One region of the Streptomyces sp. SID8374 genome, then DNA from elsewhere that is predicted to be linked to it. Evidence: predicted binding sites of a transcription regulator. Region 1 holds the regulator's gene; the other holds the start of a gene.
What was found. The regulator HrcA, encoded in region 1, represses chaperone genes, less so after heat shock. The targets are predictions, from matches to a motif close to TTNGCACTCNGNNNNNCNGAGTGCNAA.
Positions count from the first base shown of each region.

Region 1 (4,411 bases):
GCCCTCGATGCGCAGGTCGTCGCCCCACACCCGCTCCACCAGCTCCGCGTCGTGCCGGCCCTCCACATAGATCCGCCCCGCCCGCGCCACCCGGGCCCGCGCACCGGGCACCGCCACCGAACCGGAGGCCGTACGGGTGGGGCGCACCGGACCGCCGGGGCCCGGGCGGACCAGCGTGACCACCTTGCCCTCCAGCAGGAAGGCGCGCGGTTCCATCGGGAAGACCCGCTGCTTGCCGAAGCGGTCCTCCAGGGTCACCGTCGGACCCTGGGCCGTCTTCTCGCAGCGGATCACCGCCCCGCAGAAACCGGTGGCGACCTCCTCCACGACCAGATCGGGTTCGGCGGGGACCTCGGGCACGGGGGCGGACCTCTTCCACGGCGGGGTCAGGTCCGGCTGATAGCTGCGCATGCGCAGACGATAATCCTCACCCCGCCCCGAACCGCTCCGCCAGCGCCGCCCGCTGCGCCCGGACGAACGCCGCGTCCACCACCGCCCCGTGCCCCGGTACGTACACCGCGCCCTCGCCGCCCAGTTCGAGCAGCCGGTCCAGGGCGGCCGGCCAGCGGGAGGGGATCGCGTCCCGGCCCGCCTGCGGGTCGCCCGACTCCTCCACCAGGTCCCCGCAGAGCACCACCGGGGGCTCGCCCTCCGTGCCCGGGACCAGCACCGCGAGGTCGTGGCCGCTGTGCCCCGGGCCCACGTTGGCGAGCAGCACCTGACGGCCGCCGCCCAGGTCGAGGGTCCACTCGCCGGTCACCTCGTGGTGCGGCACCACCAGCGTGTCCACCGACCGGTGCGCCTCCTCCTCCGCGAGACCGTGGCGCACGGCCGACCCGGTCAGCTCGTCCGCCGAGCGCCGCAGCAGGGCGGCGATGCCCACCGCCCCGTACACCTGCGCCCCGGCGAACGCCGCCGTACCCAGCACATGGTCGAAGTGCGGGTGGCTCAGTGCGATATGCGTCACCCTCCGGCCGAGCAGCGCCTCGGCCTGCCTCCGCAACTCGACGCCCTCGCGCAGGGTCGACCCGGTGTCGTACAGCAGCACGCTCTCCGCCCCGGCCACCAGCGCGACCGTGGCGTCCCAGCCCGGCAGGCGGCGCCGCCCGATACCGCGGCCCAACCGCTCCCAGCCGAAGTCTTCCCAAGAGACGTCCATGGGGCGACGCTATCGGGGCCACCTGCGCGGTCCGGCGGCGGCGTGGCCGGTCGCCCTTGCCCAGGCCCCACCCCACCCCCGTACACTGACCGGTGGGTAGCTGGCACTCATACGCACCGAGTGCCAGACGGATACCGGAAGTCAGACACCGGAGAACGACAGCTGGAGGTGTGCGCCATGCTCAGCGAACGCAGACTCGAAGTGCTGCGCGCCATCGTCCAGGACTACGTCGGCACCGAGGAGCCCGTCGGCTCCAAGGCCCTCACGGAGCGGCACCAGCTGGGCGTCTCCCCGGCCACCGTCCGCAACGACATGGCGGTGCTGGAGGACGAGGGCTTCATCGCGCAGCCGCACACGAGCGCGGGACGCATCCCCACCGACAAGGGGTACCGCCTCTTCGTCGACAAGCTCGCCGGCGTCAAGCCGCTCTCCTCGCCCGAGCGCCGCGCCATCCAGAACTTCCTCGACGGCGCGGTCGACCTGGACGACGTGGTCGGCCGGACCGTACGGCTGCTCGCGCAGCTGACCCGGCAGGTCGCGGTCGTGCAGTACCCCTCGCTGACCCGCTCCACGGTCCGGCACGTGGAGCTGCTCTCGCTGGCCCCCGCCCGGCTGATGCTGGTCCTGATCACGGACACCGGCCGGGTCGAACAGCGTATGATCGACTGCCCCGCGCCCTTCGGCGAGGCATCCCTCGCGGATCTGCGGGCCCGGCTCAACAGCCGGGTCGTCGGACGCCGCTTCGCGGATGTCCCGCGGCTGGTGCGGGAGCTGCCGGAATCCTTCGACAGCGAGGACCGGGGAACGGTCTCCACGGTCCTTTCCACCCTCCTCGAAACCCTGGTCGAGGAGACGGAGGAGCGGCTGATGATCGGCGGCACCTCCAACCTCACCCGCTTCGGGCACGACTTCCCTGTGATGATCCGGCCGGTGCTGGAAGCACTGGAGGAGCAGGTCGTCCTGCTGAAGCTGCTCGGTGAGGCCACGGACTCAGCCATGACCGTGCGGATCGGGCACGAGAACGCCCACGAGGGCCTCACGTCCACGTCCGTCGTCGCGGTCGGCTACGGTTCGGGCGACGAGGCAGTCGCCAAACTCGGCGTGGTCGGACCGACCCGCATGGACTACCCCGGAACGATGGGAGCGGTACGCGCAGTGGCACGTTACGTCGGACAGATCCTGGCGGAGTCGTAAGTGGCCACGGACTACTACGCCGTACTCGGCGTGCGCCGCGACGCATCTCAGGACGAGATCAAGAAGGCATTCCGTCGGCTCGCACGCGAGCTGCACCCGGATGTCAACCCGGATCCGAAGACCCAGGAGCGGTTCAAGGAGATCAACGCCGCTTACGAGGTGCTCTCGGACCCGCAGAAGAAGCAGGTCTACGACCTCGGCGGCGACCCGCTCTCCGCCAACGGCGGGGGCGGCGGCGCGGGCGGTTTCGGAGCCGGCGGCTTCGGCAACTTCTCCGACATCATGGACGCGTTCTTCGGAACGGCCTCGCAGCGCGGGCCCCGCTCGCGCACCCGGCGCGGCCAGGACGCCATGATCCGCCTGGAGATCGACCTCGCCGAGGCGGCCTTCGGCACCACCAAGGACATCCAGGTCGACACGGCGGTCGTCTGCAACACGTGCAGCGGCGAGGGCGCGGCCCCCGGCACCTCCGCCCAGACCTGCGACATGTGCCGCGGCCGTGGCGAGGTCTCGCAGGTCACCCGGTCCTTCCTGGGCCAGGTCATGACCTCGCGGCCCTGCCCGCAGTGCCAGGGCTTCGGTACGGTCGTGCCGACGCCGTGCCCGGAGTGCGCCGGTGACGGCCGTATCCGCTCGCGCCGCACGCTCACCGTCAAGATCCCGGCGGGCGTCGACAACGGCACCCGCATCCAGCTCGCCGGTGAGGGCGAGGTCGGCCCCGGCGGCGGCCCGCCCGGCGACCTGTACGTCGAGATCCACGAGCTGCCGCACGCCGTCTTCCAGCGGCGCGGCGACGACCTGCACTGCACCGTCACCATCCCGATGACGGCGGCCGCCCTCGGGACGAAGTGTCCGCTGGAGACCCTGGACGGCGTCGAGGAGATCGACATCCGGCCCGGCACCCAGTCCGGCCAGTCCGTCCCCCTGCACGGGCGGGGCATCACCCACCTGCGCGGCGGCGGCCGGGGCGACCTCATCGTGCACGTCGAGGTCATGACCCCCTCCAAACTCGACGCGGAGCAGGAGCGGCTCCTGCGGGAGCTCTCCAAGCTGCGCGGCGAGGAGCGGCCCCTGGGTCAGTTTCAGCCAGGTCAGCAGGGCCTCTTCTCCCGGCTGAAGGACGCCTTCAACGGCCGCTGAACCCTTTTCCGCCTTTCACCGCACCGCCCACCGGTTACCCGCCGGTGGGCGGTGCGGCGTTCTGCGGGAGATCCGGTCACGCCGGACGCTGGCTGATTCGGCCCTGTGCGGCGGACGTGGCACGATGCGGTCATGTCCTCCGCGTTGACCGATCTCTGCCGGTATCCGATCGTGCAGGCCCCCATGGCGGGCGGCGCTTCCGGACCTCAGCTCGCCGCGGCCGTCGCCGAGGCGGGCGGGCTCGGGTTCCTCGCCGCCGGGTACAAGACGGCGGACGGCATGTACAACGAGATCAAACAGCTGCGCCGGCTCACCGGCGGCCCCTTCGGCGTCAACCTCTTCATGCCGCAGCCCGCCCTCGGCGACCCCAGCGCCGTCGAGGTCTACCGCCACCAGCTGGCCGGTGAGGCCGCCTGGTACGAGACCCCGCTCGGCGACCCCGACAGCAGCGGCGACGACGGGTACGAGGCGAAGGTCGCCATCCTGCTGGAGGACCCCGTCCCGGTGGTCTCCTTCACCTTCGGCTGTCCCACCCGCGACACGCTGGACGCCTTCGCCAAGGCGGGGACGTACACCATCGTGACGGTCACCTCCGCCGAGGAGGCCCAGGGCGCCCAGTGGGCGGGCGCCGACGCCGTCTGCGTCCAGGGCGTCGAGGCGGGCGGCCACCAGTCCACCCATCGCGACGACCCGCAGGCCGACCACACCGGCACCGGGCTGCTCACCCTCGTCACCCAGGTCCGCGAGACGGTGCAGATCCCCATCGTCGCCACCGGCGGTCTGATGCGCGGCTCCCAGATCGCCGCCGTCCTCGCGGCGGGCGCGGACGCCGCCCAGCTCGGCACCGCCTTCCTGATCTGCCCCGAGTCCGGCGCCCACCTGCTCCACAAGCAGGCCCTGACCAACCCGCTCTTCGTC
Region 1 is NZ_WWGH01000001.1:2,059,606-2,064,016, reverse strand. It holds gene GTY67_RS09290 (DUF3097 domain-containing protein) at 1-411, opposite strand, end outside; gene GTY67_RS09285 (MBL fold metallo-hydrolase) at 428-1,159, opposite strand; gene hrcA (heat-inducible transcriptional repressor HrcA) at 1,337-2,353, shown strand; gene dnaJ (molecular chaperone DnaJ) at 2,354-3,493, shown strand; gene GTY67_RS09270 (nitronate monooxygenase) at 3,626-4,411, shown strand, end outside.

Region 2 (4,411 bases), 2.3 Mb from region 1:
GTACGGCGGTGAGCTGGTCGGCATCGAGGGCAACTACGACGACGTCAACCGCTTCTGCTCCGAGCTCATCGGCGACCCGCTCGGCGAGGGCTGGGGCTTCGTCAACGTCAACCTGCGCCCGTACTACGGCGAGGGCTCCAAGACCCTGGCGTACGAGATCTGCGAGCAGCTCGGCTGGAAGCTGCCCGACCAGATCGTCATCCCGATCGCGTCCGGCTCCCAGCTGACGAAGATCGACAAGGGGTTCCAGGAGCTGATCAAGCTCGGCCTGGTCGAGGACAGGCCGTACAAGATCTTCGGCGCCCAGGCCGAGGGCTGCTCGCCGGTCTCCGCCGCCTTCAAGGCCGGGCACGACGTCGTACGGCCCCAGAAGCCGAACACCATCGCCAAGTCCCTGGCCATCGGCAACCCGGCGGACGGCCCGTACGTCCTGGACATCGCCCGCCGCACCGGCGGCGCCGTGGAGGACGTGAACGACGAGCAGGTCGTCGACGCGATCAAGCTGCTGGCGCGCACCGAGGGCATCTTCGGCGAGACGGCGGGCGGCGTGACGCTCGGCGTGACCAAGAAGCTCATCGAGGCGGGCGTGATCGACCCGGCGCTCACCACCGTCGTCCTGAACACCGGTGACGGCCTCAAGACCCTCGACGCGGTCTCCGCGACCTCGCAGGCGACGGCCACCATCAAGCCGAGCCTGGACGCCTTCCGCGCCGCGGGCCTCGCCTCCGCCTGACGACCCACCGCACCGAGACCGAAGCAAGAAGGGCACCCACCATGAGCGTCAAGGTCCGCATCCCCACCATCCTCCGCACGTACACGGGCGGCCAGGCCGAGGTCACGGCGGAGGGCGCGAAGCTCTCCGAGGTCATCGACTCCCTGGAGAAGGACCACCCGGGCATCGCCGCCCGCGTCCTGGACGACCAGGGCAAGCTGCGCCGCTTCGTCAACGTGTACGTCAACGACGACGACGTGCGCTTCGAGGGCGGCCTCGACGCCGCCACGCCCGACGGCGCCGGCATCTCGATCATCCCGGCCGTGGCCGGCGGCTGCTGATCCGACGACCTTCAGCTGAACAACAGTTGCCCCCTCCGCTGCACAAAGCGGAGGGGGCAATTCTGCATGGTTGAGCGCGGTAGAGTTGGGGAAGCCCCCTTCGCTGCGCGTGCCGCCCGCATATGAGAATGCGCCCGGCCCCGATAAGAAGCAGCCAAAGTACGTGAACCCCTTGAGGCATAAGTGGCCTTTGCCTGGCCCGACTTGCCCGTAAATTTCAGCAATCCCGCATATTCGGGCGTTCGCCCGTGCCCAGAATTCTCGTCCGATTGACCTGTTGCAGAGGGCAGTTGGGCGGATACATTCGGCCGCGGTCGACGCGCTGCGGCGCCGCGCACCCTCTCCTGTCGGAGGGTGAGTTCCGACCCGGGGCCGCGAAGTGCGGTCCCGTGCAAGGGCCAGTTATAGGGGAGTTAGGCATGGCTCAGGGCACCGTCAAGTGGTTCAACGCGGAGAAGGGGTACGGCTTCATCGCGGTCGACGGTGGTGCGGATGTTTTCGTCCACTACAGCGCGATCCAGATGGACGGGTACCGCACCCTCGAAGAGGGTCAGCGAGTTGAATTCGAGATCTCGCAGGGCCAGAAGGGGCCCCAGGCCGACATGGTCAAGCTCGCCGTCGGCTGACGCCCGGCGCGGCCGTCCGACGTCACTACTCACGCACGTAGGGCCCGACCCCGGATCAGGGGATCGGGCCCTACGCGCGTCCCGGGACCGGATGGCCGGACCCGGCCCGGGTCATGGCGGGCCTTGGCCTGAGTCGCTTGCACTCTCGGGGGTCGAGTGCTAATCATTGGCATTAGCACTCTCCAGGTGAGAGTGACAGAAACTTGGACCGGGCCGGTGAGGCCCGCAGGCGCGGTGGGGCAAGGAACCACCACGCAGGCAGGCCGTCCGTCGCGGGCGCCTCTCGGTCCGGAGAATCCACCCCTGTCCGGGAGGACCACTTCACATGGCCAAGATCATCGCGTTCGACGAGGAGGCACGGCGCGGTCTCGAGCGCGGGATGAACCAGCTCGCCGACGCCGTCAAGGTCACCCTCGGCCCCAAGGGCCGTAACGTCGTCCTCGAGAAGAAGTGGGGCGCGCCCACGATCACCAACGATGGTGTTTCCATCGCCAAGGAGATCGAGCTCGAGGACCCGTACGAGAAGATCGGTGCGGAGCTGGTCAAGGAGGTCGCCAAGAAGACGGACGACGTCGCCGGCGACGGTACGACCACCGCCACCGTTCTCGCCCAGGCTCTCGTCCGCGAGGGTCTGCGCAACGTCGCCGCAGGCGCCAACCCGATGGCCCTCAAGCGGGGCATCGAGAAGGCCGTCGAGGCCGTCTCCGCCGCTCTGCTGGAGCAGGCCAAGGACGTGGAGACCAAGGAGCAGATCGCTTCGACCGCCTCCATCTCCGCCGCCGACACCGAGATCGGCGCCAAGATCGCCGAGGCGATGGACAAGGTCGGCAAGGAAGGCGTCATCACCGTCGAGGAGTCCCAGACCTTCGGTCTGGAGCTTGAGCTCACCGAGGGTATGCGCTTCGACAAGGGCTACATCTCGGCCTACTTCGCGACCGACATGGAGCGTATGGAGGCGTCTCTCGACGACCCGTACATCCTGATCGTCAACTCGAAGATCGCCAGCGTCAAGGACCTGATCCCGCTGCTGGAGAAGGTCATGCAGTCGGGCAAGCCCCTGCTGATCATCGCCGAGGACGTCGAGGGCGAGGCGCTCTCCACCCTGGTCGTCAACAAGATCAAGGGCACGTTCAAGTCCGTCGCCGTCAAGGCCCCGGGCTTCGGCGACCGCCGCAAGGCCATGCTCGCGGACATCGCCATCCTCACCGGTGGCACCGTGATCTCCGAGGAGGTCGGTCTCAAGCTGGAGAACGCCGGCCTGGACCTGCTCGGCCGCGCCCGCAAGGTCGTCATCACCAAGGACGAGACCACGATCGTCGACGGTGCCGGTGACAGCGAGCAGGTGCAGGGTCGCGTCAAGCAGATCCGCGCCGAGATCGAGAACTCCGACTCGGACTACGACCGCGAGAAGCTCCAGGAGCGCCTCGCGAAGCTGGCCGGCGGCGTGGCCGTCATCAAGGCCGGCGCCGCCACCGAGGTGGAGCTCAAGGAGCGCAAGCACCGCATCGAGGACGCGGTGCGCAACGCCAAGGCCGCCGTCGAGGAGGGCATCGTCGCCGGTGGTGGCGTGGCTCTGCTCCAGGCCTCGGCAGTCTTCGACAAGCTGGACCTCACGGGTGACGAGGCGACCGGCGCCAACGCCGTGAAGCTCGCGCTGGAGGCCCCGCTCAAGCAGATCGCCGTCAACGGTGGTCTCGAGGGTGGCGTCGTCGTCGAGAAGGTCCGCAACCTGCCGATCGGTCACGGCCTCAACGCCGCGTCCGGCGAGTACGTGGACATGATCGCCGAGGGCATCATCGACCCGGCGAAGGTCACGCGCTCCGCTCTGCAGAACGCCGCCTCCATCGCCGCGCTCTTCCTCACCACCGAGGCCGTCATCGCCGACAAGCCCGAGAAGGCCGGCGCGGCCACTCCGGGCGGCATGCCGGGCGGTGACATGGACTTCTGATCGGGTCCTCACGACCGGTCGAAGCTCCACGCACGTCCCACAGGGGCGGGCATCTCCTTCACGGGAGGTGCCCGCCCCTGTGGCGTGTCCGGGGTCTGCTGGGAGACTGCGGGGGAGCGGTCGGTGGGTTTCTTACGGGTACGGGGGCGGGGCGGGCATGAGCGGGAGTACGGCGGGGAGAACGGGCGGAGGACGGCTCAAGGGGGTCTCGCTCGTCCTGGGCGGGGCCGTGCTGTTCGCGGCGGGCCTGTTCATCGTGGCGACGGGCACGGGCCTTTCCGGCCTCCTCGGCATGCGGGTGGAGACCTTCGGCGACATCGACTGCCGCGACACGCGCACCAGCAAGGGGCAGACGGTCTGGCACTGCTTCGGTGCGGCGGACGGCGTCGGGCCCACCCGGATCAGCTTCGCGGACCACGACGGCCGGAACGACCCCGAGACGATCACCGCGACCCAGCTGACCGAGGGCGGGCGGTGGTTCGCGCACTCGTCGACGATCGTCGGCTACGGCATGATCCCGCTGCTGCTGGGCACCGGAGTGGCGGCCTGGGGCGGCTACCGGGTGCGTGATGCTGGGCGACCGGGCCGCTGAGGGGTGTTGACGGGCGCCGAGAGCCCCTGATGGACCCGAACGAGCGGTCGGGCATGGCCGAATGGCTACTTGCAGGCCCCCGCGACGTACGGCAACACGTGTTCGACCGGTTTCGGTGATGTCGGTGGCGCGCCGGCCGCCGGTGGGGTAGCGCCGCTGCGGGCGCCACCGGGCGCGCGGCGCTGCTGGTTC
Region 2 is NZ_WWGH01000001.1:4,331,928-4,336,338, forward strand. It holds gene thrC (threonine synthase) at 1-733, shown strand, start outside; gene GTY67_RS19200 (MoaD/ThiS family protein) at 775-1,053, shown strand; gene GTY67_RS19205 (cold-shock protein) at 1,473-1,679, shown strand; gene groL (chaperonin GroEL) at 2,005-3,627, shown strand; gene GTY67_RS19215 (hypothetical protein) at 3,785-4,219, shown strand.
Region 2: a site for HrcA is predicted at 1,816-1,842, ahead of groL (chaperonin GroEL). Genes of this name have one in related genera too.